2 regions of the Methylobacterium sp. P5_C11 genome follow, and region 1 is predicted to be linked to the other one. Evidence: riboswitches for the same ligand, from Rfam matches in the RefSeq annotation. Region 1 holds a riboswitch; the other holds the start of a gene.
The links. A riboswitch is a leader RNA that binds a small molecule or an ion and turns the genes downstream of it on or off. The one in region 1 is predicted to bind thiamine pyrophosphate.
Positions count from the first base shown of each region.

Region 2: it holds a riboswitch for thiamine pyrophosphate, as region 1 does, so the genes downstream of both, thiC (phosphomethylpyrimidine synthase ThiC) here and thiO (glycine oxidase ThiO) in region 1, are expected to answer to the same signal.

Region 1 is NZ_JBFULS010000028.1:34,418-49,607, forward strand. It holds gene ACXJKQ_RS16010 (GatB/YqeY domain-containing protein) at 1-208, shown strand, start outside; gene dnaG (DNA primase) at 308-2,203, shown strand; gene rpoD (RNA polymerase sigma factor RpoD) at 2,402-4,384, shown strand; gene ACXJKQ_RS16025 (adenylate/guanylate cyclase domain-containing protein) at 4,464-5,723, shown strand; gene ACXJKQ_RS16030 (tetratricopeptide repeat-containing glycosyltransferase) at 5,781-6,989, opposite strand; gene ACXJKQ_RS16035 (retropepsin-like aspartic protease family protein) at 7,361-7,867, opposite strand; TPP riboswitch at 8,075-8,203, shown strand; gene thiO (glycine oxidase ThiO) at 8,269-9,492, shown strand; gene thiS (sulfur carrier protein ThiS) at 9,489-9,701, shown strand; gene thiG (thiazole synthase) at 9,704-10,507, shown strand; gene ACXJKQ_RS16055 (thiamine phosphate synthase) at 10,504-11,145, shown strand; gene pdeM (ligase-associated DNA damage response endonuclease PdeM) at 11,267-11,980, opposite strand; gene ACXJKQ_RS16065 (ligase-associated DNA damage response DEXH box helicase) at 12,022-14,559, opposite strand; gene ACXJKQ_RS16070 (alpha/beta hydrolase) at 14,556-15,190, opposite strand, start outside.
Region 2 is NZ_JBFULS010000010.1:10,848-26,037, forward strand. It holds gene ACXJKQ_RS07865 (hypothetical protein) at 1-597, opposite strand, end outside; tRNA gene ACXJKQ_RS07870 (tRNA-Gly) at 1,234-1,308, opposite strand; gene ACXJKQ_RS07875 (hypothetical protein) at 1,681-2,019, opposite strand; gene thiC (phosphomethylpyrimidine synthase ThiC) at 2,340-4,226, opposite strand; TPP riboswitch at 4,298-4,403, opposite strand; gene ACXJKQ_RS07885 (alpha/beta hydrolase) at 4,515-5,345, shown strand; gene ACXJKQ_RS07890 (restriction endonuclease) at 5,358-5,732, shown strand; gene ACXJKQ_RS07895 (acyltransferase family protein) at 5,841-6,911, shown strand; gene ACXJKQ_RS07900 (pilus assembly protein PilZ) at 6,922-7,167, opposite strand; gene ACXJKQ_RS07905 (hypothetical protein) at 7,378-7,728, opposite strand; gene ACXJKQ_RS07910 (ATP-dependent helicase) at 7,926-8,309, shown strand; gene ACXJKQ_RS07915 (transglycosylase domain-containing protein) at 8,447-10,627, shown strand; gene ACXJKQ_RS07920 (diguanylate cyclase) at 10,905-12,455, shown strand; gene ACXJKQ_RS07925 (aldo/keto reductase) at 12,469-13,308, opposite strand; gene ACXJKQ_RS07930 (adenylate/guanylate cyclase domain-containing protein) at 13,597-14,670, shown strand; gene ACXJKQ_RS07935 (hypothetical protein) at 14,670-14,873, shown strand; gene ACXJKQ_RS07940 (YaiI/YqxD family protein) at 14,870-15,190, shown strand, end outside.

The DNA.
Region 1 (15,190 bases):
GATCGCCATCGTCGAGAGCTTCCTGCCGAAGCAGATGGACGAGGCCGAGATCAAGGCGGCCGTCGAGGCGGCGATCGAGGAGACCGGCGCCGCAGGCCCGAAGGACATGGGCCGGGTGATCGGCGCCCTGAAGGGCACCTTCACGGGCCGGATGGATTTCGGCAAGGCGAGCGCTCTGGTGAAGGCGGCGCTGGCGGCCAAGGGGTGAGTCTGTCCCCGCAATCCACGCCGGTTTTCGGACGGGGAAGGGACTCCGACCCGCCCGACGCGCTATAGAAGCGGGTTCCGACACCACATCCCAGGCCCCGTGCGCTATCCGCCCCACATCCTGGAAGAGATCCGCGCCCGGCTGCCGGCCTCCTCGGTGGTCGGCCGTCGCGTGCAGTTGAAGAAGGCCGGCCGCGAGTGGCGCGGCCTCTCGCCGTTCAACGCCGAGAAGACGCCGTCCTTCTACGTCAACGACCAGAAGCAGTTCTATCACTGCTTCTCGTCGTCCAAGCACGGCGACATCTTCACCTTCCTGATGGAAACGGAGGGGCTGAGCTTCCCGGAGGCGGTGGAGCGTCTGGCGGGGGAGGCCGGGGTCAGCCTGCCCGCGCAAACCGAGGACCATCGGGAGTCGGAGACCAGGCGCGCCGGGGCCATCGAGGTGATGGAGATGGCGGCCCGCTGGTTCGAGGAGCGCCTGCAATCCGGGCAGGGCAGCGAGGCGCGCGCCTACCTCGAACGCCGGGCGCTGGGGCGCGAGATCCAGCAGCGGTTCCGCCTCGGCTACGCGCCGAACGAGCGCTACGCCCTGCGTGACCATCTCGCCGGCAAGGGCGTCGACAAGGCGCTGATGGTCGAACTCGGCTTGCTCGCGGCCGGGGAGGGCGTCTCGGTCCCGTACGACTATTTCCGTGACCGGGTGATGTTCCCGATCACCGACACCCGCGGCCGGGTCGTGGCCTTCGGCGGGCGGGCGCTCGCCAAGGAGGTGCGCGCCAAGTACCTGAATTCCCCCGAAACGCCGCTCTTCCACAAGGGCCGGACACTCTACAACCTCCACGGCGCCCGGAAGGCCGCGCACGAGCGCGGCTCGATCATCGCGGTCGAGGGCTATGTCGACGTCATCGCCATGACGCTCGCCGGCCATCCCGAGACGGTGGCGCCCCTCGGCACCGCGTTGACCGAGGACCAGCTCGGCCTGCTCTGGCGCCACGCCGACGAGCCGATCCTGTGCTTCGACGGCGACAAGGCCGGCCAGCGGGCGGCGTTCCGCGCCCTCGACATCGCGCTGCCGCTCCTAGAACCCGGCCGCTCGCTCCGGATCGCGCTGCTGCCCGGCGGTCAGGATCCCGACGATCTGCTGCGCTCCGGAGGCTCCGGGGCCATCGACCAGGTGCTGGCGGCGGCGTTGCCCCTCTCGGAGCTTCTGTGGCGGCGCGCCGTCGAGGCCGGCCCGGTCGACACGCCCGAGCGGCGCGCCGGCCTGACCCAGACCCTGCGCACCACCGTCGCGACCATCCGCGACGAGACCGTGCGCCGCTACTACCGCGACGACATCGAGGATCGCCTCCGCGGCCTGTCCCCGCGCGGCGCCCGCGCCGCCGGCCAGCAGGCCACGCGCGGGGGCCGCCAACGCTACCTTCGGCCCGGCGAGCCCGTCTCCCCGCGCATCACCGGAGGCCCGAGCCCCTCGATGACCGCTTCGGCGGGTTTCACGGGCGCCGCTTCGGTCCGTGAGGCCGTGATCGTCGGCACCCTGCTGGCCCACCCCGAGATGGTCGCGGAGTTCGGTGAGGAGATCGCCGAACTCGACTTCGAGGATCCCGATGCCCGGGCGCTGCTGTCCGTCCTGCTAGCCTGCGCGGCCGAGGATGAGCATCTGGCACCGGAGGTGTTGCAGAACCGCATCAATCGGGCGGCACTCGCACCGGCAGCTGACCGGATCCTGGCGCTGGCCCGCTCGCGGGACCGCACGACCCTGGCGCCGCATGCGGATCCTGCACACCGTGCGGATGCGCTCCGACAGGCAATGATCTTGCACCGGCAGGCAGGAGCGCTACATACCGAACTTCGCGAGGCACGGCAGGCGTTTGAGAATGATCCGACCGATGCCGGGTGGGCATGGCTCTGCGAAGTGAAGGCGAGGCTGGAAACCGTCATCGCCGCTGAGGCGGAGGCCGATGCACCGGTGTCGAGCGACTCGACGGCCGCGTGATCCCTGTGTCATGGCGGTGGCGGGGGGCAGCGTCCCGCCATAGTTAACAATCGGTCAAGCCTCAGGCTTGCATACGGAAACCGACGATTCAAGGCGACGGAGCGATCCGGGGCCGATCTCATACGGCGGCGCCGACGGCGTGGACCGGCCTTTATCGGGGCCTCCGCAACGCGCCGCGTGCGAAACAATAGGCTGATCATGGCGACGAAGGCAACGGAACGGGACGAGACGGACGCTGCCACCGAGCAGCAGACCGACGGGCCGCTCCTCGACCTGACGGATGCTTCGGTCAAGCGTATGGTCAAGCTCGCCAAGAAGCGCGGCTACGTGACCTATGAGGAGGTCAACGAGGTTCTGCCCGAGGGTCAGTCCGATCCGGACCAGCTTGAGGACGTGCTCTCGCAGCTCTCCGAGATGGGCATCAACGTCGTCGAGGCCGAGGAGACCGACGAGGCGGCGGGCGAGAAAGCCGCCGAGGGCGAGGAGGAGGAGGCCGAGGGCGGCGAGGTGGCTGAGGTCGCCCCCGCCCGTGCCGTCGCGGTCGCCACGACCACCACCAAGGAGCCGACCGACCGGACCGACGATCCGGTGCGGATGTACCTGCGCGAGATGGGCTCGGTCGAGCTGCTCTCCCGCGAGGGCGAGATTGCCATCGCCAAGCGCATCGAGGCCGGCCGCGAGGCGATGATCGCAGGTCTCTGCGAGAGCCCGCTGACCTTCCAGGCGATCATCATCTGGCGCGACGAGCTGGTGGAGGGCAAGGTCCTCCTGCGCGACATCATCGATCTCGAGGCGACCTACGCGGGGCCGGACGGCAAGAACGCGCCGCAGATCGCCGAGGGCGAGGAATCCGAGGACGGCGAGCCGCCGGCGCCTCCGGAGGGTGGCGACGACGAGGACGACCTCGAGAACAACGTCTCGCTCGCCGCGATGGAAGCGGAGATCAAGCCGCGAGTCCTGGAGACCTTCGACGCGATCGCCGCCAACTACCGCAAGCTGCGCAAGTCCCAGAGCGAGGGCACCGAGCGCAAGGCGGCGGGCGAGAAGAACACGCCCGCCCAGGACCAGAAGCAGGTCGAGCTGAAGGACATCGTCGTCGCCGACGTGAAGTCCCTGTCGCTCAACAACAACCGCATCGAGGCTCTGGTCGGCCAGCTCTACTCGATCAACAAGCAGCTCATCGGCCACGAGGGCCGGCTGATGCGCTACGCCGAGAGCCACGGCGTGGCCCGCGACGAGTTCCTGCGCCACTACCAGGGCTACGAACTCGATCCGAACTGGATGCAGCGGGTCGGAACGCTCGGCGGCAAGGGCTGGAAGAACCTGGTCGAGCGCGGCTCCAAGCAGGTCTCCGAGCTGCGCGCGCAGATCCTCGACCTCGCCTCCGAGACGGGCCTGGAGATCGGCGAGTACCGCCGCATCGTCAACATGGTCCAGAAGGGCGAGCGGGAAGCCCGGCAGGCCAAGAAGGAGATGATCGAGGCCAACCTGCGCCTCGTGATCTCGATCGCCAAGAAGTACACGAACCGCGGCCTGCAGTTCCTGGACCTGATCCAGGAGGGCAACATCGGCCTGATGAAGGCGGTGGACAAGTTCGAGTACCGCCGCGGCTACAAGTTCTCGACCTATGCGACGTGGTGGATCCGGCAGGCGATCACCCGCTCGATCGCCGACCAGGCGCGCACGATCCGCATCCCGGTGCACATGATCGAGACGATCAACAAGATCGTTCGGACATCGCGCCAGATGCTGCACGAGATTGGTCGCGAGCCGACCCCGGAGGAGCTGGCCGAAAAGCTGGCCATGCCGCTGGAGAAGGTCCGGAAGGTCCTCAAGATCGCCAAGGAGCCGATCTCCCTCGAGACGCCCATCGGCGACGAGGAGGACAGCCACCTCGGCGACTTCATCGAAGACAAGAACGTCGTCCTGCCGATCGACGCGGCGATCCAGTCGAACCTGCGCGAGACCACGACTCGGGTGCTCGCCTCGCTCACGCCGCGCGAGGAACGCGTGCTGCGCATGCGTTTCGGCATCGGCATGAATACCGACCACACCCTCGAGGAGGTCGGCCAGCAGTTCTCCGTGACCCGCGAGCGCATCCGGCAGATCGAGGCGAAGGCGCTGCGGAAGCTGAAGCACCCCTCGCGCAGCCGGAAGCTCAGGAGCTTCCTGGACAACTGAGCCCCCGCCGCGGCCAAGGCCGCGGCGCCTCCCCGTCGACCGCGTTGCCACGGCGCTGCGCGGCATCCACTCTGGCGCCATGCTCGAACGCCGCCCGCCAACGCCCGGTTTGCCGACGGCCTTCGCGGACGGTTCGGAAGCCGACGACGTGCCTTTCGGCGCGTTGCAGCCCTCCGTCGGCATCCGCGACTGGCTGCTCGGCGAGGGCGCCCGGATGCCCAACGCCGAGGAGCTGCTCGCCGGGCTCGCCGAGCGCCTGATCGCCATCGGCGTCCCCGTCGACCGCGCCTCGACGGCGATCGACACCCTGCACTCGGAATATGCCGGCGTCGGCCGGATCTGGACCCGGGACGGCGGCACCACCGTGCGGCTGTTCCCGCACGGTGCCCGCTCGACGGACGCCTACCTCAACAGCCCGTTCCATACCGTCCACGAGACCGGGGAGTGGCTGATCCTCGACCTCGCGGAGACGCCGGACGACGCCTTCGCGATCGTGCCGGACCTGAAGACCAGCGGCTACACCCACTACGTGGTGGCGCCACTGTTCTTCACCAACGGCACGAAGAACGGCATCACCTTCGCCACCCGGGCGCCGGAGGGTTTCCGAGACGACGATATTGCGATCCTGCGATTCGTCATGCCGGCGCTGGCGGCGGTCATGGAGATGCGTGTCCTCAACAAGCAACTCGACCACGTCCTGCGGCTCTACGTCGGCGACGAGCCGCACCGGGCAATCCTGGCGGGCGACATCCGCCGAGGGAAGGTCACGCGGATCCGCTCGGCGATCCTGTTCGCCGACATGCGCGACTATACCCGCACCTCCGCCGACATGACCCCCGAGGAGGTGGTAGGCCTGCTCAACGTCTTCTTCGACTGCCTCGTACCGCCGATCGAGCGCGAAGGCGGCGAGGTGTTGAAGTATCTCGGCGACGGCCTGCTGGCGATTTTTCGCGAATCCGGAGACGATCTCGGCGGCGCCGCCAAGGGCGCGCTCACGGCGGCGCAGCATGCGCTGGCGGCTCTCGACGAAGCCAACGCCCTGCACCAGTTCCCCGTGCCGGTGGCCGCCGGCATCGCCCTCCATCACGGCGAGGCCGCCTATGGCAATGTCGGCTCGGGCTCCCGTCTCGACTTCACGGTGATCGGCCGGGACGTGAACCTCGCGAGCCGCATCGCACAGCTCAACCGCACCCTCGGCGAGCCGCTGCTGATGTCGAAGCCGTTCGTGGATTTTCTCTGGGGGGATCCGGTCTCGCTGGGCGAACACCGGCTCAACGGCTTCGACGAGCCCATGGCGGTGTTCCGCCCGAAATTCCTGCGTCCGCGCAAGCCGAACTGACACAGCTTCCGACCGCAGGCGGATCGTATCTTTCCGCTGCGTGCAGAGGTGCCGTGGTCATCGCCTCACGATGGCCTGGATCCGCGCCGCACCCTTCGTACGGTCCAGAAACGGCCAATCCGGGACGAACTCCGTGCTGTAGGCGGATTGCTGACAGCCCCAAACGGGGTCGATCATCCTGGCGAGCGCTTTCTTGGCCAGATCGCCGATCAAAGCGCGAACATCGTCGGGCACGCCTGTTTGATCTAGTATTTCCAAGCAATTAAACAGGCAACACCGGTACTGATTTGTATAGTATGCGTGTATGGATAATTCCTGCCGCAATCCGTAGGCGTATATCCAAGGCTCCAAGTCTATTCCTTCGGAGGGCATCTTCAGAAAAATTCCGGCCTCGGCGAAGTAATACCCAGTGACAAAATCTTTCTTGTGTCGGCAATAACGGCTCGCCCCATATCGGGCCTCGGCCCGCTCCGGCGCCAACTGAATCGCCCGATTGTAGATTTTTAAGACACTGTCTTTTGGCCTGTCAAATTGCTCCATGATAACGGCTGCGACGATCAAGCTTTTGTATATCTCTTCGTCTCCGTGGCCGAGCTCGGTTCGCTTCAGAAACAATTCCAGCGCCTCTTTGCTCTTGCCAGATTTATGATAGTAATCTGCCAAGTAGAATGTGTATCTTGCACGAAGGAATGGATTTTCTTCGGAATAAAGGGCTTTTTCCAGGACGGCGATGTCGCGCGAAACGGTATCCTTATCCCGCCGACGCGCACCGTCGTGGCCGCGCCGAATCGAGAGAGGCAGAAGCGTTCGAGTCGGCTGTCCTGGAGCGTGCAGAAACTCATGGATCACACCGACATATTCCCATTCCCACGAGTTGTTGATGAGATGCCTTCGGGTATACACGTTTTCCGTATCGATAATTGTAAAACTATATGATGCGTCGCATAGCTTCGGCAGCTCGAAATCATCGGTTATGATCAGCTCGTCGTCGGCATCGATGATGAGGGAATACGGCGCATGCGAGCGCGCCAATCTCAACGACTCCGATCGATTGTATGCGAAATCGACCCAGGGCCGCTCGAACAGCGTACCCGGCAGATCCGCCATTGCCGCGCGGATGACGTCCTGAGTGCCATCCGTCGAGCCCGTATCGACGATCACCCAATGATCGATCATAGGGCGAACAGAATCCAAGCATCGCCGAATAACGTGCGCCTCATTCTTCACAATCATCGACAAACAGATTGTCTGACCAAACTTATTCATACTCGCAAATCCCGAAGCGCACCGAATGACAAGCGCGCGTTTTTACACATCTACGGATGCAGACTTGAACGCAATATGACGCTACAGCATGTAATGCATCAATTCGAGTCTCGAAGCGACATCGATTCGCGGCGTGTCTGATCGTTAATCGAAAGCTTTAATTCCAAATATGGGTAGACAATTCTGCTGCCATCAGAATTTGATTAAACGTATTGGCTGAAATTCTGGAGAATTATTTAGCGATCGACATCGCTCCAAAGCATCTTGGCGCGATGGATGCTGCGGACGCAAAGGTGGCGACCGGCGAGTCCGTCTCAGCACGCCAATCCGGCCAGATCCGGATCGTGCCTCTCGACAGTCCCCATGGGTGCTCAGCCCCGAAGCGTCATCGTCGCGCCGCTGACACTGAAATCGCGCAGGCGCTTCAGGAACGACATCCCGAGCAGGCTCGTGGTGAGGCGCCCGCGGGGGATGATCACGGCGTCGACGTCGCGCACGGTGATCGATCCGACCTGCATCACCGCGATCCGGATCGGCGCCACGTTGACGGTCCCGTTCGCCGTGTTCCAGACCCGGTTGAAGTCTTTCGGGGCGACCCTGATCCCGATCCTGTCGGCATCCTCTTCCGAGAAAGCGCAGGAACTCGCACCGGTATCCACCATCATCGGCAGAGCCCGGCCGTCCATCAGGGCGTTCACGAAGAAATGGCCGTTGCGGCCGGCCTGCAGCGCGACGCCGACCACGCCGCTATCCCCGGCGGGCAAGGGGAGCGGAACAGCAATCGCCGGAGCCGAATCCGCACGGGTGCGCTCGCGGAGCTTCTGGAACGCCGTGGCGGACAGGAAGCCGATCGTGCAGACGACAACGAATGTGCGCACGCGTCCCGTCCCGGCCCGAGCCATCGGAGCCGGTTTGGCCGAGGATCCGTGAAGGGCTGGTACCCGACGCGCGACCTGCCGGCGTCGGCGGCCGGATTTCGTCCGGCTTGGTATCCGAGCGGTGACTGAGACCGGGGAATGTCCATCCGGCGCGGATGCCTCACCGGCGGCGGGGTTGACCAGGGCCGCGCGGACGACCAAGTCTCTTCCCGTTCCAGGGAGATCCCCGGCAAGGGGCTGAGAAACCGCTGGCTCGTCCGTCAGGACCTGCGGCGCGGAAATCCTTCGAACCTGATCCGGCTCATACCGGCGTAGGGATTGGACCGCGGCCGCCCGGACGGGCAGGTCACAGCTTCTCACCGAAGCACCCGGCCCGATCCTCGCGACGGCACTTCGCGGAGATGCCTGTGCCCCTCGACCGCCCCGCCTCACCGATCGGTCGCCGCCGCAGCCCCGACGGCTTCGCCGCACCCGCGAGCCTGCCGGGCCGGACCGACGTCGCCGTCATCGGCGGCGGGCTGATCGGGCTCTCGATCGCGTGGCGGCTCGCCCGGGCAGGCCGAGCCGTGACGGTACTGGAGCGTGCGACGATCGGGTCCGGCGCGAGCCTCGCCGCCACCGGCATGCTGGCCCCCGCGGCGGAGCACGAGCCCGGCTCCGACCCGCTTCTGCCCCTCGCCCTGGAATCGCTCCGGCTCTGGCCGGGGTTCCGCGACGCCCTCGAAGCCGAATCCGGCCGCGCGATCGATTACCGGCCCGACGGGACCCTGGTGCTTGCGGTCGGCCGCGACGAGGTGGAGCGCCTGCGTTTCCGCTTCGATCTGCAGCGCCGGTCGGGCCTCGACGTCACTTGGCTGCCGGGCAGCGAGGTCCGGCGCCTGGAACCGGGCCTGCGCCCCTCGGTCACCGCCGGGATCCACTGCCCGCTGGACCACCAGGTCGACCCGCGACTGGTCATGGACGCCCTCGCCGAGGCCTGCCGCCGGGCCGGCGTCATCCTGGCGGAGCGGACACCCGTCAGCGCCCTCGACTGGTCGGGGGATCGCGTGACCGGCGTCCGGGTCGGCGAGGACGGCGTCGCGGCGGACACCGTGGTCATCGCCTCCGGTGCCTGGAGCGGGGAGGGCGGATTGCTGCCTGAGGATCTCGCCCTGCCGGTCCGCCCGCTGAAGGGCCAGTCCCTGGCCGTGCGCACCACCGCCCGTACGGGCACCCTCGGCCGGATGATCTGGACCGAGCAGGTCCACATGGCACCGAAGGGCGACGGCCAGCTCATCGTCGGCGCCACCGTGGAGGATTGCGGCTTCCGGCCCGGCGTCAACGCGGGCGGGCTCTACGCCCTGCTGGAGGGCGCGCGCCGGGTGCTGCCCGGAATCGAGGAGATGGAAGTCGAGGCGGTCTGGAGCGGCTACCGTCCCACATCGGACGACGATGCGCCGATCCTCGATGTACTCGCCCCCGGCCTCGTTGCCGCCACCGGACACCACCGCAACGGTTACCTGCTCGCCCCCGTCACCGCCGACGCCGTCGCGGACCTCGTCCTGCGCGGCGCGCTGCCCGAGGTGGCCCGGCCCTTCACGCGGGCGCGCTTCGGACGCCCCGAGCGCCTGAGGGCCTCGGCATGAAGCTCTTCGTCAACGGGGAGCCGCGCGACTCCTCGGCCGAGACCGTGGAGTCCCTGTTCCGCCAGGAGGCGGAGGAGGGCGGCATCGAGAGCCCGCAGGGCGTCGCCATCGCGCTGAACGGCCGTGTGCTGCGTCGCCGGGATTGGGAGCAGACCCCGATCGCGGACGGCGACCGCGTCGAGATCGTCCGCGCCATGCAGGGAGGTTGAGCATGAACCCCACCGTCACGCCGCTGCACTCCGGGAGCGGGGAGGGCAGCCTGACGATCGCCGGAGTGACCCTGTCGTCCCGGTTGTTCATCGGCACCGCTGGCTATCCGACGCAGGCGATCATGCGCGACGCCGTCCAGGCGAGCGGCGCCGACGTCGTGACCGCCTCGATCCGCCGCGTCTCGCTCCAGGGTCACGGCTCCGACACGGTGACGATCCTCAAGGGCAAGCGCTTCCTGCCGAACACCGCCGGCTGCGAGACCGCCCGCGACGCGATCATGACCGCGGAGCTGGCCCGGGAGGCCCTCGACACTAACTGGATCAAGGTCGAGGTGATCGGTGACCGGGAGACGCTCTACCCGGATGTCGCCGAGCTGATCGAGGCCTGCCGCCACCTCGTGGACGACGGCTTCGTGGTCCTGCCCTACTGCAACGACGACCCGATCGTCTGCCAGCGCCTGGAAGATCTCGGCTGCGCCGCCGTGATGCCGATGGGTTCGCTGATCGGCTCCGGGATGGGGATCGCGAACCCGGCCAACCTCGAGCTGATCTGCCGCCGCGCCACGGTGCCGGTGGTGGTCGATGCCGGGATCGGCACGGCCTCGGACGCGGTGATCGCCATGGAGCTGGGCGCCTCCGCCTGCCTGATCAACACCGCCGTCGCCAAGGCCGACGATCCGGTGCGGATGGCCAGCGCCATGCGGCGCGCGGTGGAGGCCGGGCGCGACGCCTATCTGGCGGGGCGGATCCCGCGCCGCGGCCGGGCTGAACCGTCGAGCCCGCAGCTCGGCCTCGTCGGCTCGTGAGGGGACTGCCGTCACCGCTCCTGGCGGTGACGGACCGCCACGGGCATCCGCGCCCCCTCGCCGAGACCGTGCAGGCGATCCTGGCGGGTGGCGGCCGCTGGATCTGGCTCCGGGACCGCGATCTGGAGCCGGAGGCGCGCCGGCGCCTCGGGGAGGCCGTCGCCGAACGCGTGCGGGCGGCGGGCGGCGTGCTCACGGTGGGCGGGGACGTGGAACTGGCGCGCACCCTCGGCGCGGACGGCGTGCATCTCGGCGGCGGGTCGGCTCCGGCCGCGATCGCGGCGGCGCGGGCGGCCCTGGGGGCGGAGGCGCTGATCGGCGTGTCGGCCCACGCACCACACGAGGTCGCGGCTGCGGCAAAGGCCGGGGCCGACTATGTCACGCTCAGCCCGATCTTTCCGACGGCGAGCAAGCCGGGATACGGGCCGGCGCTCGGCCTAAAAGGCCTCGCTGCCCAAGCCGGCGGGCTTCCGGTGGTGGCACTGGGCGGCATCGGCCCCGACGAGGCCCCGCATTGCCGCAGGGCCGGTGCGGCGGCTTTCGCCGTCATGGGGGGCATGATGGGGGCCGCCGATCCTGCAAGCGCCACGCGGACCTTGCTGAAGGCCTGGAACGCAGCCGGTCCCGTGCCTGCGTGAGCGCCTCGCACCGTCTTCGGTCGACGGCTTCGAACGGCCGTCCGCGAGCCCGGCCCGACGCGATCCAAACGGTCGCACGGCGCCCGATCAGGTCGCGCCGCGCCGGGAGACCGGGATGCGCTCAGTCCCGGGCCAGCTGAGCCCGGCCGATGGCGAAGACACGCCCGTCGCCGAGGAGATGGGCGGTGAATCCCTTCGGGAACAGGCTTTCGATAGCCTTCTCGCGGACATTGAGACCGCCCGCATAGGCGCCGAAAGCCGGCATCACCAGGCGCGTGCCGTCGGTTACGAAGCAGCGGCGGCGCACCGCTCGGCCGCGCATCGCGACCTTGCCGCAGGGATGCAGATGGCCGGCGATCTCCCCCGGCGTCGGTTCGGGGCTCGGTTCGTGTCGCAGGACGAGGCCGCCGATCGTCAGCGCCCCGGCGTAGCGGCCGCCGACACCTTCGCTGACGGCCGCGTCATGATTCCCGGCGATCCAGATCCAGTCGCGTCCTTCCTGAAGCGCGGCCACCATGGCGCGGTCGCCCGGCTCCATGCGCTCGGGTCCGCGGGCGTCGTGGAAGGAATCGCCCAGGGCGACCACGCGGGCGGGGTCGTGGCGCACCACCGCCTCGTGCAGGCAGGCCAGGGTCTCACGGGTGTCGTAGGGCGGAAGGAACTGGCCGGTGCGCGCCGCGTAGGAGGAGCCCTTCTCCAAGTGGAGGTCGGACACGATCAGCGTGCGGTGCTCCGGCAGCCAGAGGCCGCCGCACAGGTCCAGCACCAGGGTCTCGCCCGCAAGTTGCAGGGTCGGGTGCTTGTGAGTCTTCTCGAGTCTCAGGCCGGCCGCCAAGATCGCATCCTCGGTGTCGTCGGGGGAGGGCGGATCGACGGTCAGGACAGAGCCTCTTGGAGAAGCTCCGCCTCGGCCTCCGCCAGGATCTCGTCGGCGCCCTCGCCGTAGACCCGCTCGCGCCCGATCTCGAGCATCACGGACACGGAGAGCGGCGAGACCCGGTCGAGAGACCTGTGGATGATTCGCCCCTGGATGCGCTCTAGCATCATGCCGAGGCGCCTCACGTCGAGGAGTCCGGTTGCCGCATCCTGCCGCGCGGCCCGCAGCAGCAGGTGATCGGGCTGGTGCTTGCGCAGCACGTCGTAGATCAGGTCGGTCGAGATCGTGACCTGCCGGCCGGACTTCTTCTGCCCCGGATGGTGGCGCTCGATCAGCCCGGCGATCACCGCGCATTGCCGGAAGGTACGCTTCATCATCGCCGACTCGTCGAGCCAGGCCTCCAGGTCGTCGCCCAGCATGTCGACGGCGAAGAGGTCGCCGATGAAGTCGGTATCGCGCGCAGCGCGCTCGGACAGGTCGCGGGTCGTCCAGATGGCGATGCCGTAATCGTTGGCCGCGAAGCCCAGGGGCCGCAACCCGTCGCGCTCCAGCCGGCGGGTGAGGAGCATCCCGAGGGTCTGGTGGGCGAGGCGCCCCTCGAACGGGAAGGCGGTCAGGTAATAGCGTTTGCCCCGGGGGAACGTCTCGACCAGCAGGTCGCGTTCGCCCGGCAGGACCGAGCGCCGGCGCTGCTGGTGCAGGTACTCGCCGATCTGCTTCGGCAGCCGGTCCCAGGCGAACGGGTCGGCGATGAGCGCCCGGACACGGGCCGCCAAGAAGGTCGAGAGCGGGAATTTCGCCCCGGCGTAGGACGGGATCGCCGGGTCGGTACCGGGCGGTGCGCGGGTTACGAGGCACTCGTCCTCGGCAAGACCCTCGAAGCGCAGGGTCTCGCCGGCGAACAGGAACGTGTCGCCCACCGTCAGCGTCTCGGCGAAATCGTCCTCGATCTCACCCAGCACCCGGCCGGATTTCGGCAGGACCGTCCCGGGCTTACCCCGCAGCGTCCGGCTGAGGCGCACCCGAACCCGCGCCGCCTCCACGATCGTGCCGACATTCATCCGGTAGGCCTGGGCGGTGCGGGCGTCGCGCACGCGCCAGAGGCCATCCGGCCCGCGCAGGATCTTGGCGAAGCGCTCGTAGGCGCGCAGGGCGTAGCCGCCGGTGGCGACGTAGTCGACCACCTGCTCGAAGGATTCCCAGGTGAGCCCGGCATAGGGCGCCGCCGAGACGATCTCGTCGTAGAAGTCGACCGGGTCGAAGGCGTCTGCGCAGGCCATGCCGAGCACGTGCTGGGCGAGCACGTCGAGGGCGCCCTGGCGGGCGTCGGGCGTGTCCTGCGCGGCCTGCTCGACGGCGTCGAGGGCCGCTTGGCATTCGAGCATCTCGAAGCGGTTTCCGGGGACGAGGTAGGCCTTCGACGGCTCGTCCATCCGGTGGTTGGCCCGGCCGATCCGCTGCATGATCCGGCTGGCGCCCTTCGGCGCGCCGACATTCACGACGAGGTCGACGTCACCCCAGTCGATGCCGAGGTCGAGGGTTGCGGTGCAGACGATCGCCCGCAACTGGCCGGCCGCCATGGCCGCCTCGACCCGGCGGCGCTGCTGCGCGTCGAGGGAGCCGTGATGGATGGCGATCGGCAGGGCGTCCTCGTTGAGGCGCCACAGCTCCTGGAAGGTGTACTCGGCCTGGAGGCGGGTGTTCACGAAGACCAAGGTCGTCCGGTGGTCCTTGATCAGGTCGTAGATGGCCGGCATCGAGTGCCAGGCGGTGTGGCCGGAGATCGGCAGCGCCCGGCCGAGGTCGAGCATGCGCAGGTCCGCCTTCGCGCCGCCCGCCACGGTGACGAGGTCGGCCATGGGGGAGTTGTTTTTCCCTTCCCTTGCAGAGGGGGGAGCGAGGTCCTGGTTCTGCGGCACCAGATACTTCCGCAGCTCATCCGGCTCGCGCACGGTCGCGGAGAGCCCGATCACCGCGAGCCCCGGGCTCAGCCGGTGCAGCCGCGCCAGCGCCAATGACAGAAGATCGCCGCGCTTCGAGGTGACCAGTGCGTGCAGCTCGTCGAGCACCACGCAGCGCAGCCCCGCGAAGAAATCCGCCGCCTCGCGATGGGCGATCAGCAGGGCCAGCTGCTCCGGCGTCGTGAGCAGGATGTCCGGCGGCCGGCTGATCTGGCGGGTACGCTTGTGCGCGGGGGTGTCGCCGGTGCGGGTCTCGACGCGCACCGGTAGATCCATCTCGGCGATGGGCGCGTCGAGGTTGCGGGCGATGTCGACGGCAAGCGCCTTGAGCGGCGAGACGTAGAGCGTGTGCAGACCCGTGGGCTTCAACGGCTGCGGCCCGCGCTCCGCGAGGGCGACGAGGCTCGGAAGAAATCCCGCGAGCGTCTTGCCCGCGCCGGTCGGCGCGACCAGCAGGGCCGAGCGACCGGCCCCGGCGATGCGCAGGAGATCGAGCTGGTGGGACCGGGGCGCCCAGCCGCGTGCCGCGAACCAGGCCCGGAACCGCTCCGGCAGGATCTCGGACGGATCGCTCAGGCGAGCGCCATCAGGAAGCGGTCGATCAGCTCCAGCGCCCGCTCGCTCATCGGGCTGGGGTAACGGGCGAAGACGTGGCAGCCGCCCGGGTAGATCGCCGTATGGCCGCCATTGCCCGCCGCGGCCCAGCGCGCTGACATGTACAGCGTGTCGTCGAGGAGCGGATCGGCGGTGCCGATGGTGAACAGGGCCGGGGGCAGGCCCTTGAGCTCCGCGTAGATCGGCGAAACGTCCGGCCGGCGCCGGTCGATGCCCTCGCGGACATAGCCGTCGGCGAACGCGGTGAGGTCGCGGGTGTTCACGACGAGCCGCTCCTCGCCCCAGTTCCGCACGGACGGAGTCAGGCCCAGGTCGAAGAAGCCCGCATTGAGGTTGGCGCCCCGAAACGCCCGCGGCAGGTTGTGCTTGTCGCGCAGCCGCAGCAGCACCATCACGGCGAGGTGGGCGCCGACCGATTCCCCGCCGATGGTCAGCGCGTGGACGCCGAATTCGGCCTTGCCGGGACCGGCCAGCCACACGGCGGCGGCCTCACAGTCGAGCAGTGCCGCCGGGTAGGGATGCTCCGGGGCGAGGCGGTACTCCACCGACAGGGCGACGAAGCCGCAGGTATCGGCGATGCGCTCCAGCCAGG
Region 2 (15,190 bases), on a different contig from region 1:
GGCGAGATCCGCTGCCAGGAGCTGCATGAAATGCCCGATCATACGTTGACGCAGCGTAGGTGCGTCGACCGGGCACTTCGTGCCGTCAGCAGTGTCGTAGGTCCGCAGCGAGATCCGAGTGCCTGGTCCGGTCGGGAATGGCTCGATCCCGGTCTTCAGCAAGACCTGCTCGTCCTCCCTGAGCACGAAGTCGAAGGCTCGCACGGCAAGTGCACCGGAGTTGTCCAAGTAAGTGCTCTCGACCTTGATGTCTCGGAATACTTTGAGCCATCCGAGCCGGCCAACGCCTTCGCCACCTCGATGGAGTTTGTGTTGCGAGTCGGGCCGCAAGAACGACGCGTAGTTCTCGTCGTTCAAGCCGATCCCATTATCCTCTATCACGAATCCGATGACGGGAGAGTCGGGCTTCTTTGGGTCTTCCCGCAAGACCTCGACCTGAATGGAACCTTGTGTCTTCGCCTTGTCGCGGTGCCGATCGTCGATTGCATGCAGCCCGTTAGATACGGCTTCGAAGAGCGGCATGAGGGCAGAAATAGCGGAGGGCTTGAGCGACAGGCGCTTAACGCGGCCAATTAGGTCGGTTGCTAGCGTTGGCATTCTCGGTCCCTGGCCGTCGCGGGAACGAGTGGTGCTATGCGTAGCCGTGCCCGCACGGGCCGGCAATCGCCTGTGCGGGGCACATCAACAAGGTTGAAGGTATCGATGGTCCGATAGATGCAGTGCATCGCCGAGGTTAAGTTTATCATCGACGGCATGACGTAGAATGCATCATGGGCACGGTAGCACACTGGCGTAACAGCCACGAGCCCTCCGCTCGGCGTTCGATGACGTCGAAGACCCCGCACAAATTGATCATCCTTTCTGTGCCAGCCCTCGGAGCCGCCATTGTTCCTGCAAAATGGGATGTCCGGTACTAGGCGTTGAGCTGGTGTCCACTTATGGCGCGAAGCCGAACGCCCGCTTCTCACTGCTCAATCGCGGCAGTTCAACGCCATGCTCGTGCCGGCCCGATTCTCTGCGCACGCCCTCCGAGTTCGCTTGCCCAATCGTCCGTCAAGTGACTCGGCATGAGTTCGGCACTCATTGCGCCGAGCTGGACCCCGGCAATAGGCCACGGCGGAGCCGGAGCAGCTTCTCGGCAGCATGGGGAACGGCGAGGAACGCCATGGGGAACATGGGGAACACCTCGGCCGCTCAGAGGACGATATATCGCAGAAGGTGCAATGGGTTAGTTGGAGCGGGCGATCGGGATCGAACCGACGACATTCAGCTTGGGAAGCTGACGTTCTACCACTGAACTACGCCCGCCGACATGGCCGGCACGGAAATGGCTTGCTCCGGATACCGAACTCCGAATGCGCTCCGTGCGCTCATGTACGGCTACGATCTAGCAGCCCGAGGACGATGGCGTCAAACGGATCCTGGCCGGTCAAAGGTGCGCTCGGACGTATCGGTGAGGAGCAATCGCCGGCACGCCGAAGATTGCCGGCGCCTACCGGCCGCGCTGCCCACGACGAGGCGCAACGGCCCGCGGGTGCGGAGCGTTGTCGGCGTTTGGTCGAGGCAGCACCTTCCGACGAACGCGACCCGTCCCATGCCGGAGTCGCTAATTCTGAGGCGATCGTCCTGGGGGCCACGACGGGCTCCGGTCGAGACTACCGTCCGTGCGCCCGCGCGGCCTCAGGCGACGCGGGAGAGGCTGCCGGACTGCGATCCGAGCGTGCCGCGCGCCGAATCGTAGGCGCGGTTGCGTAGGGCCGTCTCGCTCGGCAACTGCTCGATCACGTTCCCAGACGACGGGTCGAGCACCTGGAAGACGATCGTGCTGGTGTCCCGGTCCTGGATGTAGCGCGCCTTTCCGCCATTCGACCCGATATCGAGCTTCACCGCGGGTTCGAGGGGCGCAGCATTCGCAAGAGGTCCTGGCGCCTCCTGCGACACGGCGGGGGCGGACGTCGCTCCGAGGGCATCGAGTCCCTGAGGCCCCGGCGTCGTGGTGGTCAACGGTCGGATCTCCATCCCCGGTCTCCTGCGATCCTGTGATCGGAGGATTGAGGCGGTTCGGGGCCTAACCGTCGGTTAACGCCGGAGACCGGTCCACCGGAGGCCGATCGGCGTTCGGGGATGCGATGAAGATCGCGTTAGCGCGCGCCCACAAATGTCCCGCATCGTTCCGGTGCGGGATCGGGCAGCGCCGCCCGGGTGGCACACGAAAAACCCGCGCCCGGTGGCGGGCAGCAGGTTCGGATCGATCGGTGTCGCGCGGCGCGGCGGTCCGGCGGTTGCCGGCCCCTTCGGATCGGGAAGGAGCCGGCTTTCCTGGCGGTCGTGTTGTCGTATCAGCCGGCGGCGTCGACGTAGAGTTTCCCGCCCTCCGCCAGGAATTCCTGCGACTTCGCCCGCATGCCGGCCTCGGCCTCGGCCTTCGACATCGCGGGCGACGCGCCCACGACCTCGCCGGCCTCCTCCATCGCCAGCACCTCGGCGCGCAGGTCCTGCGTGATCTTCATCGAGCAGAACTTCGGCCCGCACATCGAGCAGAAATGCGCGACCTTGTGAGCGTCCTTCGGCAAGGTCTCGTCGTGGTAGCGCCGGGCCGTGTCCGGATCGAGCCCTAAGTTGAACTGGTCCTCCCAGCGGAAGTCGAACCGGGCGCGGCTGAGCGCGTCGTCCCGGAGCTGCGCGGCGGGATGCCCCTTGGCGAGGTCGGCGGCGTGGGCGGCGATCTTGTAGGTGATGACGCCGGTCTTCACGTCGTCCCGGTCCGGAAGGCCGAGATGCTCCTTCGGCGTGACGTAGCAGAGCATCGCGGTGCCGAACCAGCCGATCATCGCGGCGCCGATGCCCGAGGTGATGTGGTCGTAGCCCGGCGCGATGTCGGTGGTCAGCGGGCCGAGGGTGTAGAACGGCGCCTCGCCGCACTCCTTCAGCTGCTTCTCCATGTTGACCTTGATCTTGTGCATCGGCACGTGGCCGGGGCCTTCGATCATCACCTGACAACCCTTGTCCCAGGCGATCTTGGTGAGCTCGCCCAGCGTCTCCAGCTCGCCGAACTGCGCGGCGTCGTTGGCGTCGGCGATCGAGCCCGGGCGCAGGCCGTCGCCCAGCGAGAACGAGACGTCGTAGGCCCGCATGATGTCGCAGATCTCGTCGAACCGCTCGTAGAGGAACGATTCCCGGTGCCCGGCGAGGCACCAGCGGGCCATGATCGAGCCGCCGCGCGAGACAATGCCTGTGACCCGCCGGGCGGTCAGGGGCACGTGGGCGAGGCGCACGCCGGCATGGATGGTGAAGTAGTCGATGCCCTGCTCGGCCTGCTCGATCAGCGTGTCCTTGAAGACCTCCCAGTCGAGCTTGAGCGGGTCGCCGCCGACCTTCTCCAGCGCCTGGTAGATCGGCACTGTCCCGATCGGGACCGGGCTGTTGCGGATGATCCACGAGCGGATGTTGTGGATGTTGCGGCCGGTCGACAGGTCCATGACCGTGTCGGCGCCCCAGCGGATCGACCAGACGAGCTTCTCGACCTCGTCGGCGGCCGAGGATGTCACGGCCGAGTTGCCGATGTTGGCGTTGATCTTGACCAGGAAGTTCCGGCCGATCGCCATCGGCTCCAGCTCGGTGTGGTTGATGTTGGCCGGGATGATCGCCCGGCCACGGGCGATCTCGTCGCGCACGAATTCCGGGGTGATGAACGGCGGGACCGAGGCCCCGAAGCTCTGGCCGTCCGCGAGCGCGGCCTCGGCGCCCGCGAGCATCGCCTCGCGGCAGACGTTCTCGCGATGGGCGACGTAGATCATCTCCTCGGTGATGATTCCCGCGCGGGCGAACTCGTACTGGGTCACCATCTGGCCCGGGGCCGCCTTGCGGATGGTCCGCTCGGCGGGGCAGGGGGCCACGAGCTTGTCGCCCGCGAAGCCGTTATCCTCGGGCTTCACCGCCCGCGGCGCGACGGCCGCGTAGCCGCGCGCCGCGATCCAGGGCTCGCGCACGCTGGGGAGGCCGGCATTGAGGTCGATGCGGGCGTCGGTCTCGGTGTAGGGGCCCGACGGGTCGTAGACCCGCACCGGCTCCTCCTTCGGATCGGAGAGGACGATCTCGCGGTAGGGGACGCGGATGTCCGGCCGTCCGGCCGGGTTCGCGTAGGCCTTGCGCGATCCGGTCACCGGACCCGTGGTCACGGTCTCGGGGCTGCCTTTCACGTCCTTGGGGAGAACGGGTGCGTTCATCGTGGGCCTCTCCTGGCTCTGGAGCGGTCCGGTCCACGCGATGGCCGAGATGAGATCCGGTCGCGCCACGCGCGGCCGCAGGTTCCCGTCCCTCCGCCGGTATGAGCCGGATCAGGTTCAAGGGTCAGGGCAATGCGCCCAATCTCAGCCCCCTGCGGGGCTCCCCTCGGAACGTTTCCAGACTCGGTCCCGCGCCCGCCTTTGTCAATGCATCCCCGGTTGCCTTAGACAACACATCAGGAAAACCCTTCGTCCGACCCCGCGCGCGCCCGGAATTTTCCACCCCGCATGCGTCTTCTCGCCGGTCTCTTGCTCACCGAGCTCTTGTTCGGCGGCCTCGCATGTGCCGTCCTCGCGCTCGGCCAGCGACGCTTCCTCTATCCGGGCGCTCAGGGTCGGCCGATCCGCGTGGCGGTGCCTCCCGGGATCGCGGCGATCACGGTCGCGACGGTGGACGGCGAGACCCTGCACGGGCTTTGGCGTCCTCCGCGGCCGGGCTGCGGCGTGGTCGTCACCTTCCACGGCAACGGATCCCGCCCGGAACCGCACGCGGCGCGCTTCGCCGCGGGTCCGTGGCGGGCGCAGGGCTGGGGCGTCCTCAGCGTGGCCTATCGGGGCTATCCGGGCTCGACCGGGCGCCCGGACGAGGACGGGTTGATCCGCGACGGTCTGGCGGCCGCGGCGGCCGCCACGGCACGGGCGCCCGGCGCGCCGATCCTGCTGCACGGCCACTCCCTCGGTGCCGCCATCGCGGTGGCCGTTGCCGAACGGGTGTCGTCGGTCGGGCTCTACCTGGAGGCGCCATTCGATTCGATGACCCATGCCGTGCGGCTGCATGTCTCGCTGGTCCCGACCTGGCTCCTGCGCGACACGTACCGCTCGGACTTGCGCATCCGCGGCGGAAGCGAGCCGGTGCTGATCGTGCAGGGCCGTGACGATCCGGTGGTGCCGGTCAGATTGGCCTTCGGCCTCGCTGCCGCGGCCGGTTCGCGGGCGCGGATCGACGTCGTCCCGGGCGATCACGTCTCCATCCTGGGTGTGCGGGATCGCGAGGCCGCGGAGGTGTTCGGCCGGCTCGTGCGGCCGGCCTGCCCGCACCTGACCGATGGGCGGCTTTAGGGGGAGAGGCCCGTGGTCGGGCGGCGATCGCAACGCTGGCGTGAGGACGATTCGGACACTGCGGGCGGGCAGAGCCCAGCCGATCCGGTCTGCCCGCTCTGCGAGCGGCCGATCCCGCGCCGCGCCCGATCCAGCCTCCATCACCTGACACCGAAGCTGAAGGGCGGTACCCACCACGGCACCGTCCGGCTGCATCAGATCTGCCATTCGGCGATCCACGCACGCTACAGCGAGGCGGAGATCGCCAGGCGCTTGGCCGACATGGAGGCCCTCCGGAGCGATCCGGAGATCGGTCGGTTCCTCGTATGGATCCGCGGAAAGCCCGACGATTTTCACGCCGCGACCCGCATGACCCGCGACCGTCGGGCGGCGCGGCGCAAGATCTGATCGGCCGCCGTTTACCGCCCGTTCGGCACGTCCGAAGATCGCGGCTGTTGCAGGCCTTGCCGTCAACCCGAGCGGGTTCAGGATCGCCCCGGTTTCGAGGGTGTGGCGATGGCTGGGGTCGGGGATGCGGGCGGGCGGCTCGCCTGGGTCGATATCGCCAAGGGGATCTGCATCCTCCTGGTGGTGATGATGCATTCCGTCACCGGGACAGGCGAGGCTATGAGCGGCGAGGGGTTCCTCCACCCGATCGTCGCCTTCGCGAAGCCGTTCCGGATCCCCGACTTCTTCCTGTTGTCGGGCCTGTTCCTGGGCCGCGTGATCGACCGTGACTGGCGGTTGTTCTCCGATCGCCGGGTCGTCCACTTCGCCTATTTCTACTTGCTGTGGCTGGTGATCCAGTCGGTCGTCAAATACGGGAAGATCGTCGGCGATGCCGGACCCGGGGCCTTCGCGGCCCACCTCGTCCACGCCCTGATCGAGCCGTATTCCAGCCTCTGGTTCATCTACCTGCTGGCGGTGTTCTCGGTCGTCACCAAGGCCCTGCGCCGCGTGCCGGGCTCCGGGCTTCTGGTCGCGGCCGCGCTCCTGCAGATCGCCGACATCCGCAGCGAGTCCACGCTCATCGAGGAGTTCTGTGCCCGGTACGTCTATTTCGTAGCGGGCTACCTGTTCGCCGACCGGATCTTCGGCCTCGCCGACATCGCGCGGCAGCGCCCTGGCCTCGGCCTCTGCGGCCTCGCCGCCTGGGCGGCTGCGGAGGGCTGGCTCGCGCTGACCCCGACGGCTGTCCCGGATCATCCCACCCTCGCCAGCCTGCCCCTCGTGAGCCTCGCCCTCGGCGCCGCTGGCGCACTGGCGATCGTGGTGGCCGCCTCCCTGATCGGCCTGGCCGGCGGTCCGATCGCCGAGGCCGTGAGAACCTGCGGACAGCGCTCGATCGTGATCTATCTCGCCTTCTCGTTGCCCATGGCGGCCACCCGGGAATTGCTCGTGCGCACCGGCGCGGTCGCCAATATCGGCCTCGCGTGCCTCACCGTGATGGCGATGGCGGTGCTGCTGCCGCTTGTCCTGGAGCGTCTCGTGCGCGGCACGGCGCTCGACCTGCTGTTCGTGCGGCCGCGTTGGTTCCGGCTCGTGTCCTCCGCTCCGCGCCCGCGGCCGGCCCTGCGGACCACCTGACGCGCCGGCCTCAGACCTCGAACGCGATACCGATCCGGCGGCTGCGCCGCCACACCACGGTGGCCGCCCGCGGCTCGGCGTCCGCCGATACGCGCAGCGGGAAGCGGTCGGGCACTACCTGTCCGTCCTCCACCTCGATCTGCGCCCCCGTCCCAGTGGCGTCCCACACGAGGCAGCCGACCTCGCCTGCGGGAAGCAGGACGGTGCCGAAGGTGAAGGCGTTCTTCCGGAAGGCGCCGCGCCGATTTTCCGACATCAGCTCCCCCATCCGGTCTCGCGCATGCGCGGACACGGGCTCCGCCGCATTCGATGATGCGGGATGAGGGTTAACAGGGCAGATACGATTTGAGGCCTGCCCGGATGCCGGCGATCAATAATCGTCCGGAACACCCCGGTAGCGGTGCGGCCTTGGTTCATAATCGTCGTCGTAAGGCCAGGACATCGGCGGCCGGTCGTAGTCGCGGCCTTAGCGGTAGGCGTCGCGCCGCGGGCCGTCGTCCTCGTCGCTGCGATAGCCGCCACCGCCTGCCGTGATGCGCGGCGCGTACCAACAGCTCTTCGCCTGACCCGGCGCGGGATCGCCGAAGGTCTGGCTGTTGCAGGGCACCATGCCACCCTGTGGAAACGGCCTGCCGTTCGTCCGGCCGGGGACGCCGTAATAGACGTTGGTCGGATAAGGCATCCGGCAGACGCCGCCATCCCGCGCACAGCCGACCAGATTTACAGTGTCGAGCTGATAGGCGAGGGCTGGAGCGGACGCCAGCGCGCCGGCCCCCAGCGTGAGGCCCCCGAAGGCCAGAGCGATCCGAATCTGCACACCCCCGAATCTCCGAGGTCTGCGGTCGGCACGCCGAATAATCCGGCGAGCGGCTTCCGGCCAGCGGCTCAGCTCGTTAAGGCGTCGGCCATGCAGGCTCGCAGCCCGGCCCACGGTCGGCGAGGCGGCCATCGGTGCGTGTGGATCGGGCGGAGCGACTCGTCGTCGAGCGGGTGAGGGCGCCCCTGGAGGCCTTGATGAGGGATGCGTCTGCGCAGGAGCTTCTCCTGCTGAGCGCGCTGCAGCAGTGCCGGATCCAGCTCGACGCGGCGCGAAGGGACGAGGCCGCCCGCGCGACCGTTCGGGAGGACCTGGAAGCCGCCCTGCGCCGCGAGGCGGTGCTCTCGGCCGCGATCGTCGAGGAGCGCGAGCGGACCGAGGCCGTCCGCCTCGTCCTGCAGGCGCTGGTGATGAGCATCGGCCGGTTGGGTCTGCGTCGGCGCCTGTTCCTGTCGCGCATCCAACGGCTTGGCCGCGAGACGCCGGATTCCGGTCCGCAGGCCGCCCGGCATGCGGTCCTGCTCGCGGAGTCGCGCCGGGTGCTCGGCACGCCGGCTGCCGACCCGCCGACCGACGGGTGAGGGACGTCGCCCGGGATCCGGAACGGGTGCCGAACGCATCGATAACGGCCCCTTAAACCGCCGCATTTAGCGTGCGGAAACCGTCTTGCGCCGCAGCCGGGATGCGCGCCGCGACGGAACATTCGAAGACGGGATGCATGGCCAAGGGTCGGGGCAGGATTGAGCCGAATTTCGACGTGCCCGAGGGGCGCGTCCGGGATCGCGGCGAACTCGATCTGCGCCTGTCCCGGGAGGACCGGCCCGGGGCAGGAGACGGCGTGGCGAAACGATCGGGCGGGACGGCGCGGCAGCCGGGCAAGGGGCCGGCCAAGACGACACGGCCGGCGAAAGCCCGCGGCCGACGCCGGCGCTCGTGGCTCGGCCGCATCGTCTACGGGACGGTCGTCCTCGGCCTCTGGGCGGTGATCGGGCTGGCCGGGCTGATCGCCTACCACGCCTCGCAGCTGCCGCCGATTGATCAGCTCGCCGTGCCGAAGCGGCCGCCCAACATCGCGATCCTGGCGAGCGACGGCTCGCTGCTCGCCAATCGCGGCGAGACCGGCGGCCGGGTGGTGTCGATCAAGGAGCTGCCGCCCTACCTGCCGCGCGCCTTCGTGGCGATCGAGGATCGGCGCTTCTATCAGCATTTCGGCGTGGATCCGGTCGGTATCCTCCGGGCGATCGGCCAGAACCTGACGCGACGCGGCGTGGCGCAGGGCGGTTCGACGCTGACGCAGCAGCTCGCCAAGAACCTGTTCCTGACGCCGGAGCGCTCGGCCTCGCGCAAGATCCAGGAGGCGATCCTCGCACTCTGGCTTGAGCACAAGTACACCAAGGACGAGATCCTCGAACTCTACCTGAACCGCGTCTATTTCGGCGCCGGCGCGTATGGGGTCGAGGCGGCCGCGCAGCGCTATTTCGGCAAGCCCGCCAAGGAGGTCAGTCTCGCGCAGGCCGCCATGCTCGGCGGCCTCGTCCAGGCGCCCTCGCGGCTTGCGCCGAACCGCAACCTCCCGGCGGCGCAGGCCCGCGCCGCGCAGGTCCTTGCCGCGATGCAGGAACTCGGCTTCGCCTCGCAGCAGGACGTGAAGGTGGCGCTCGCCCAGCCGGCGAAGCCCGCCAATGCCCGCGGCGGCGGCTCGGCCAACTACGTCGCCGACCTCGTAATGGACGTGCTGGACGATTACGTCGGCAAATTCGACACCGACATCACCGTCCAGACCACCGTCGATACCGGCCTCCAGGCGAGCGCCGAGAAGGCCCTCACCGACGAACTCAACGCCAAGGGCGCGCGGTTCAATGTCAGCCAGGGCGCGCTGGTCTCGATGCGGCCCGACGGCGCGATCCGCGCGTTGATCGGCGGGCGCGACTATGCCCAGAGCCAGTTCAACCGGGCCACCACAGCCAAGCGCCAGCCCGGTTCCTCGTTCAAGCCCTTCGTCTACCTCGCCGCCGTCGAGCACGGCGCCACACCCGACACGGTGCGGGACGATGCACCGATCCGCATCGGGAACTGGGCTCCGGAGAACTATTCCCACCGTTACGAGGGACCGGTCACCCTGCGCACCGCGCTCGCCCACTCGCTCAACACGATCGCGGTCCGCCTCGGTCAGGAGGTCGGCCCGAAGGCCGTGGTCCAGACCGCGCAGCGGCTCGGCATCACGTCGCCGCTCCAGGCCAACGGCTCGATCGCCCTCGGTACGTCCGAAGTCACGCTCCTGGAGATGGTCGGCGCCTACGGGGCCTTCGCCAATGGCGGCACCGGGGTGATCCCCTACGTGGTCACCGCCGTGAAGGGTCAGAACGGCAAGGTGCTCTACAAGCGGGCCGACAGCGGGCTCGGCCGGGTGATGAGCGCCGATGCCGACGGCATGATGAACGCGATGATGCACGAGACCTTCGTCAGCGGCACCGGCAAGAAGGCCGACATTCCCGGGTGGGATCTGGCCGGCAAGAGCGGCACCACCCAGGATTACCGCGACGCGTGGTTCATGGGCTTCTCCGGCAGCCTCGTGACCGGGGTCTGGCTCGGTAACGACGACGGCGAGCTGACCAAGAAGGTCACGGGCGGCAACCTGCCGGCCGAGATCTGGAAGACCTACATGACCCAGGCGCTGAAGGGACAGACGCCGGTCCCGCTCCCCGGCCTGAACCGGTGGCGCCGGCCGCCGGAGACGACTGCCTCCGTGGCGAGCGCCGCACCGGCCTCGCCGGGCGGCCTCCTCGGGCAGATCCTGGGCGAACCGGAGGCTCCGTCGCCGCGCCCGGCCGCACCGGGGCGCCGCGCCCAGAAGGACGACCGCAACTTCATCGAGAAGTTGTTCGGCCTCGGAGACTGATACTTCCAAATCGTCGCAGGTTTCGTACGGCGCGGGTGGTTCGCTCCCCGCGCTGCGAACGGATGCAGGCCCGGTTTGGGGCCGCCGGGAGCGGAAGCGCCGCTGCAGCCCTTCCTACTCATTTGATGGATGGCGCGACGGATATTGTTATCAGCACCGGTATAGTGCTTTTGAATTCGGCGAATAACCAATTTTTCAATATTCAGGGACGTAATATCGGCTTGATAGAAAGTCCGGCTGCCGCACCGGTGCGGCCGTCGGCAGCCCGATCGAGCCCATGGTCCTGCGCGCGACTGCCACAGCGATCCGAGCCCACCTCGCCGATCGCGCCTCGCGTCTGATCGCAGCCGGCGGCACGTGCCTGTTGCTCAGCCTGATCCTGCTCGGCGCCTACCTGTGCCTCGATCTGCGCGCCGTCGCTTGGCAGAATGCGCGGCGCAATACCGCGAATCTCCTAGCCGTCGTCGAAGAGAGCCTCGGCCACAGCCTCCGGACCTACGACCTGGCGCTGGAGAGTTCCGCGCGCCTTGCGAGCCGCCCGGACATCGCGACCCTGGATCCCGGCCTCAAGCGCTTGGCCCTGTTCGACAACACCAGCCCGGATTCCGGTCTCGGCGCGATCACCGTCACGGATGCGGCGGGCGACGTCCAAATGACGAGCGATCCCAACCAGCAGAAGCGGCCGAACCTAGGCACGCTGCCGGAATTCCAGATCCACCGCTCCGATCCCGATGCGGGCCTGATCCTGTCGGGGCCGACCGCCTCGCGTCTGACCGGGGAGCCGATCATCCGCATGACCCGGCGTATCTGGACGCTGGACGGCACCTTCGCGGGGATCGTGTCCGGGTCGATCGCTCTGGCGCATTTTCAGGCGCTGTTCGACCGGCTGCGCTTCGAGGACGGTCTCGCCCTGAACGTCTTTCATCGAGATGGGACACTCCTGATCCGCGCCCCGGCGCGCCCGGGCACGCTCGGTCAGAGCATCAGCGCGAGTGCAGGCTATCGGATCTACAGTACGCAGGCGCGCGGCGAGTTTCTGGGGCGCTCGTTCCTGGACGACGTCGAGCGGCTCTACAGCTTCGCCAACCTCGTCGATCTGCCGCTGATCGTGACCGTGGCCACGAACGTCGACCGCATTCGCGACGTCTGGATCTACAAGGCGGCGATCGTCGGCGTCCTGATCCTCTGCCTCTGCATCCTCACCTTCGGACTGACGATCCTGCTTCACCGGGAGATGGCGCGCCATGCCGCAACAGAGGCCTCCACCCGCGCCGCGAACGCCGCCCTCGCGGTGCTCGCCCGGACCGACGGCCTGACCGGCCTGCCGAACCGGCGCAGCTACGACGAGCACTTCGCCGCGGAGTGGAGGCGGGCCGCGCAACTCCGGACGCCGCTGGCCTTGATGATTGTCGACGCAGACCACTTCAAGCAATTCAACGACCGCTTCGGGCACCAGCGCGGCGACGAGGTTCTCAAGGCCGTGGCGGATTGCCTGCACAGGGCACTCGACGCCCAGGGCCTCAGCTTTCGGATCGGTGGTGAGGAATTCGTGGTGCTGCTGCCCGGTCTCGATGCGACGGCTGCGGTTATGACGGCCGAGCGTCTCCGCCGGGCGGTGGCCAATCTCCGGATCCCGCCTGCAGCCGATGTCGGGGGCCTCGCCACGGTGAGCATCGGGGTCGCCTGCGCCGATCCGGGCGCGGGACATCCCCCCGAGGCCCTGTTCGTCGCAGCCGACGCCGCCCTCTACGCGGCGAAGAAGGCTGGCCGCAACCGCGTGCGGGCCGCCCCCTCGGCCGACCCGATGACCCTGGCGCGGCGGGCCTGATCAGGCGGACGCCTCACAGCATGGGCAGGATGCGCGGCTGCGGGCCGCGCGGGAAATGGGCGTCGATCAGGGCGATCTCGGCCGTCCCGAGATGCAGATCTGCCGCTCCGGCATTCTCGACGGCCCGGTCCGGCCGGCCGGTCTTTGGGATCGTGAAGGTGCCCGGCAGACGGGTCAGGAAGGCGAGGGCCACGGCGTAGGGCGTGGTCGCGTGGGCCTGGGCGATGCCCTCCAGAACACGGCCTCCGGCGCTCGCGGGATCGGGGAAGTCACCGCTGCCGAAGGGCGAGTAGCCGACCATGGCGACGCCGTGCTTCTCGCACCAGGGCAGCACGGCATGTTCGATCGCCCGCTCGTTCAGGTGGTAGAGCACCTGATTGCAGGCGATCCGATCCGGCCCCGCGATGGCGAGGGCGCGGTCGAGGTTCGCGACGTCGAAATTGCTGACGCCCCAGGAGAGGATCTTGCCCGCCCGGCGCAGGTCCTCGAAACCACCGATCGTCTCCTCGAGGGGATGCTGTCCCGGCCAGTGCAGCAGGTAGCTGTCCAGTCGATCCGTCCGCAGGCGCCGGAGCGAGGCCTCGCATGCGCGCGCAACGCCGCGGCGCGTTGCGTTGCCCGGGACGACCTTCGAGACGAGGAAGACCTCCTCGCGGCAATCCGCGATGGCAGCGGCGACGATCGCTTCCGCATCGCCATACATCTCGGCCGTATCGATATGGGTCATGCCGGCATCGATTCCGGCCCGCAGCGCCCGGATCGCATCAGTCCGGTCCGAACTGTCGATGTGCCACGTGCCCTGGCCGATCACCGGGACCGGGACGCGCGTCGCTCCGAAGCTCCTGGCGTACATGGCAGCGCTCCCTCTTCGCTGTCGCAACGGTCGCTGGCGGCGATCCGGTCGGGTTCCGGGCGGCTTGCATGTCACGCTCGGCCGCGCCGCAACCCGGCACGCCTTACTCGCGCCATCTTGGGGCGTTGAGCAATGGGCGGCGGCTTTTCGCGGCGCTGAACTTTAGGCCGAAGCCTGAAAGCCTGCGGCGCGCCGCGCCTGGGCGTCCCCGCGCGGGGACGCTGCGCCGGGCCTCGGAAACCCGGTCCGGGGCGGGGTCCATCGGTTGGCCATGCTGGAGACGCGCCGATGCTGCCGGCCCACCGGATGTTCTGGGGTCTGATCCTGCTGGCGGCGGCCGGGGCGGGCCTCCTCTACAACATCATCTTCGCGGCCGGCGCATCGCCGCTCGCCGGGTTCACCTACGGCTTGTGCATGGGCGCCACGGTGCTGGCCTTCGACCGCGGGCTGATCCTGGCCGGCCTTCAGGCGCGGATCCGGCGGCTGCCGGCCTGGCTCTACGTTCCGGCCGCGGAACTCGCCTACGTGCTGATGATCATGGCGGGCAACGCCCTGGGCGGGCTAGTCGTGTGGGCCTTCGCCCTGACGCCGGACGATCTCACCTCGGCGACCCGGATGACCGCAAGGGTCCTCGCCTACGCCCTGGCCGTGTCGGGCCTGCTCGTCTTCGTGATCCGGATGCGCGACCTCGTCGGCGGCGAGGTGTTCGTGAATTTCATGATCGGCCGCTACCACAAGCCGGTGGCGGAGGAGCGCATCTTCCTGTTCCTCGACGTAGTCGGCTCGACCGCCTTCGCGGAGGCGCATGGTGACCTGCGCGCCCAGGAATATCTCGGCGCCGTGTTCGCGGCACTGGCCGAACCGGTCCGCCGCAACGGCGGCTCGGTGGACGATTACGTCGGCGACCTCGCCATGGTGACGTGGCCGATGGCGCGCGGGCTCAAGGACGCGCGCTGTGTCACTTGCCTGTTCGATGTGATCGACCGGATCGAGGCGGATTCCGGAGCCTGGACGGCCCGGTTCGGGACGGTCCCGCGTCTCCGCGCAGCCCTGCACGGCGGCTCGGTCGTCACGGCCGAAGTGGGCGTGGACCGGCACAAGATCGCGTATTTTGGCGATGCCGTGAACGTCACGTCGCGGATCGAGGCCCTGTGCCGGCCCCTCGGCGTCGGGATTCTGATCTCCCAGGATCTCCTCGGCCGATTGCCCCGTCTGCCCGCCGGGGTCCGGGCACGCTCACTCGGTGCCCATGCGCTCCGCGGGCGCGGCGCGCCACTGTCTGTGGCCACCCTCGAACGTGGTCCGGCCGAGAGCGCTCCAGTGGCGGATCTGGCGCCCCGGCGCGCCGCGGTCGCCCGCTGATGGCCGGGACCGATGGTGTAGGCGCCGGCATTCTGGTCGCCGCGAAGTTGGCGCTGCGTTTCGGGTTGCCGCTGCTGGGGCTCGTGGTCTTCGGCCGCGCCGTCGTGCTGTCGGTGGGGGGCGATATCGAGCGCTGGCAGTTCGGTCTGGGGGTGCTCCTGATCCTGGCGGGCTTCACGTCGAAGCTCGTGCCCCGGCCATGAGCGCCGGGCCGGCGGGACCGCCGATCTATCTCGATGCCGATGCCTGTCCGGTCAAGGACGAGACCTACCGGGTCGCCGCGCGGTACGGGCTAACCGTCCACGTCGTCGCCAACAGCGTGCTGAACCTGCCGCGCGAACCCTGGATCGAGCGCATCGTGGTCTGCTCGGAACTCGATGCCGCAGACGACTGGATCGCGGCGCGGGCCGGACCCGGGAGCATCGTACTCACCGCCGACGTGCCGCTGGCCGCCCGCTGCGTGAAGGCCGGCGCGACGGTCCTGGCCTTCACCGGCAAGCCGTTCAGCGAGTCATCGATT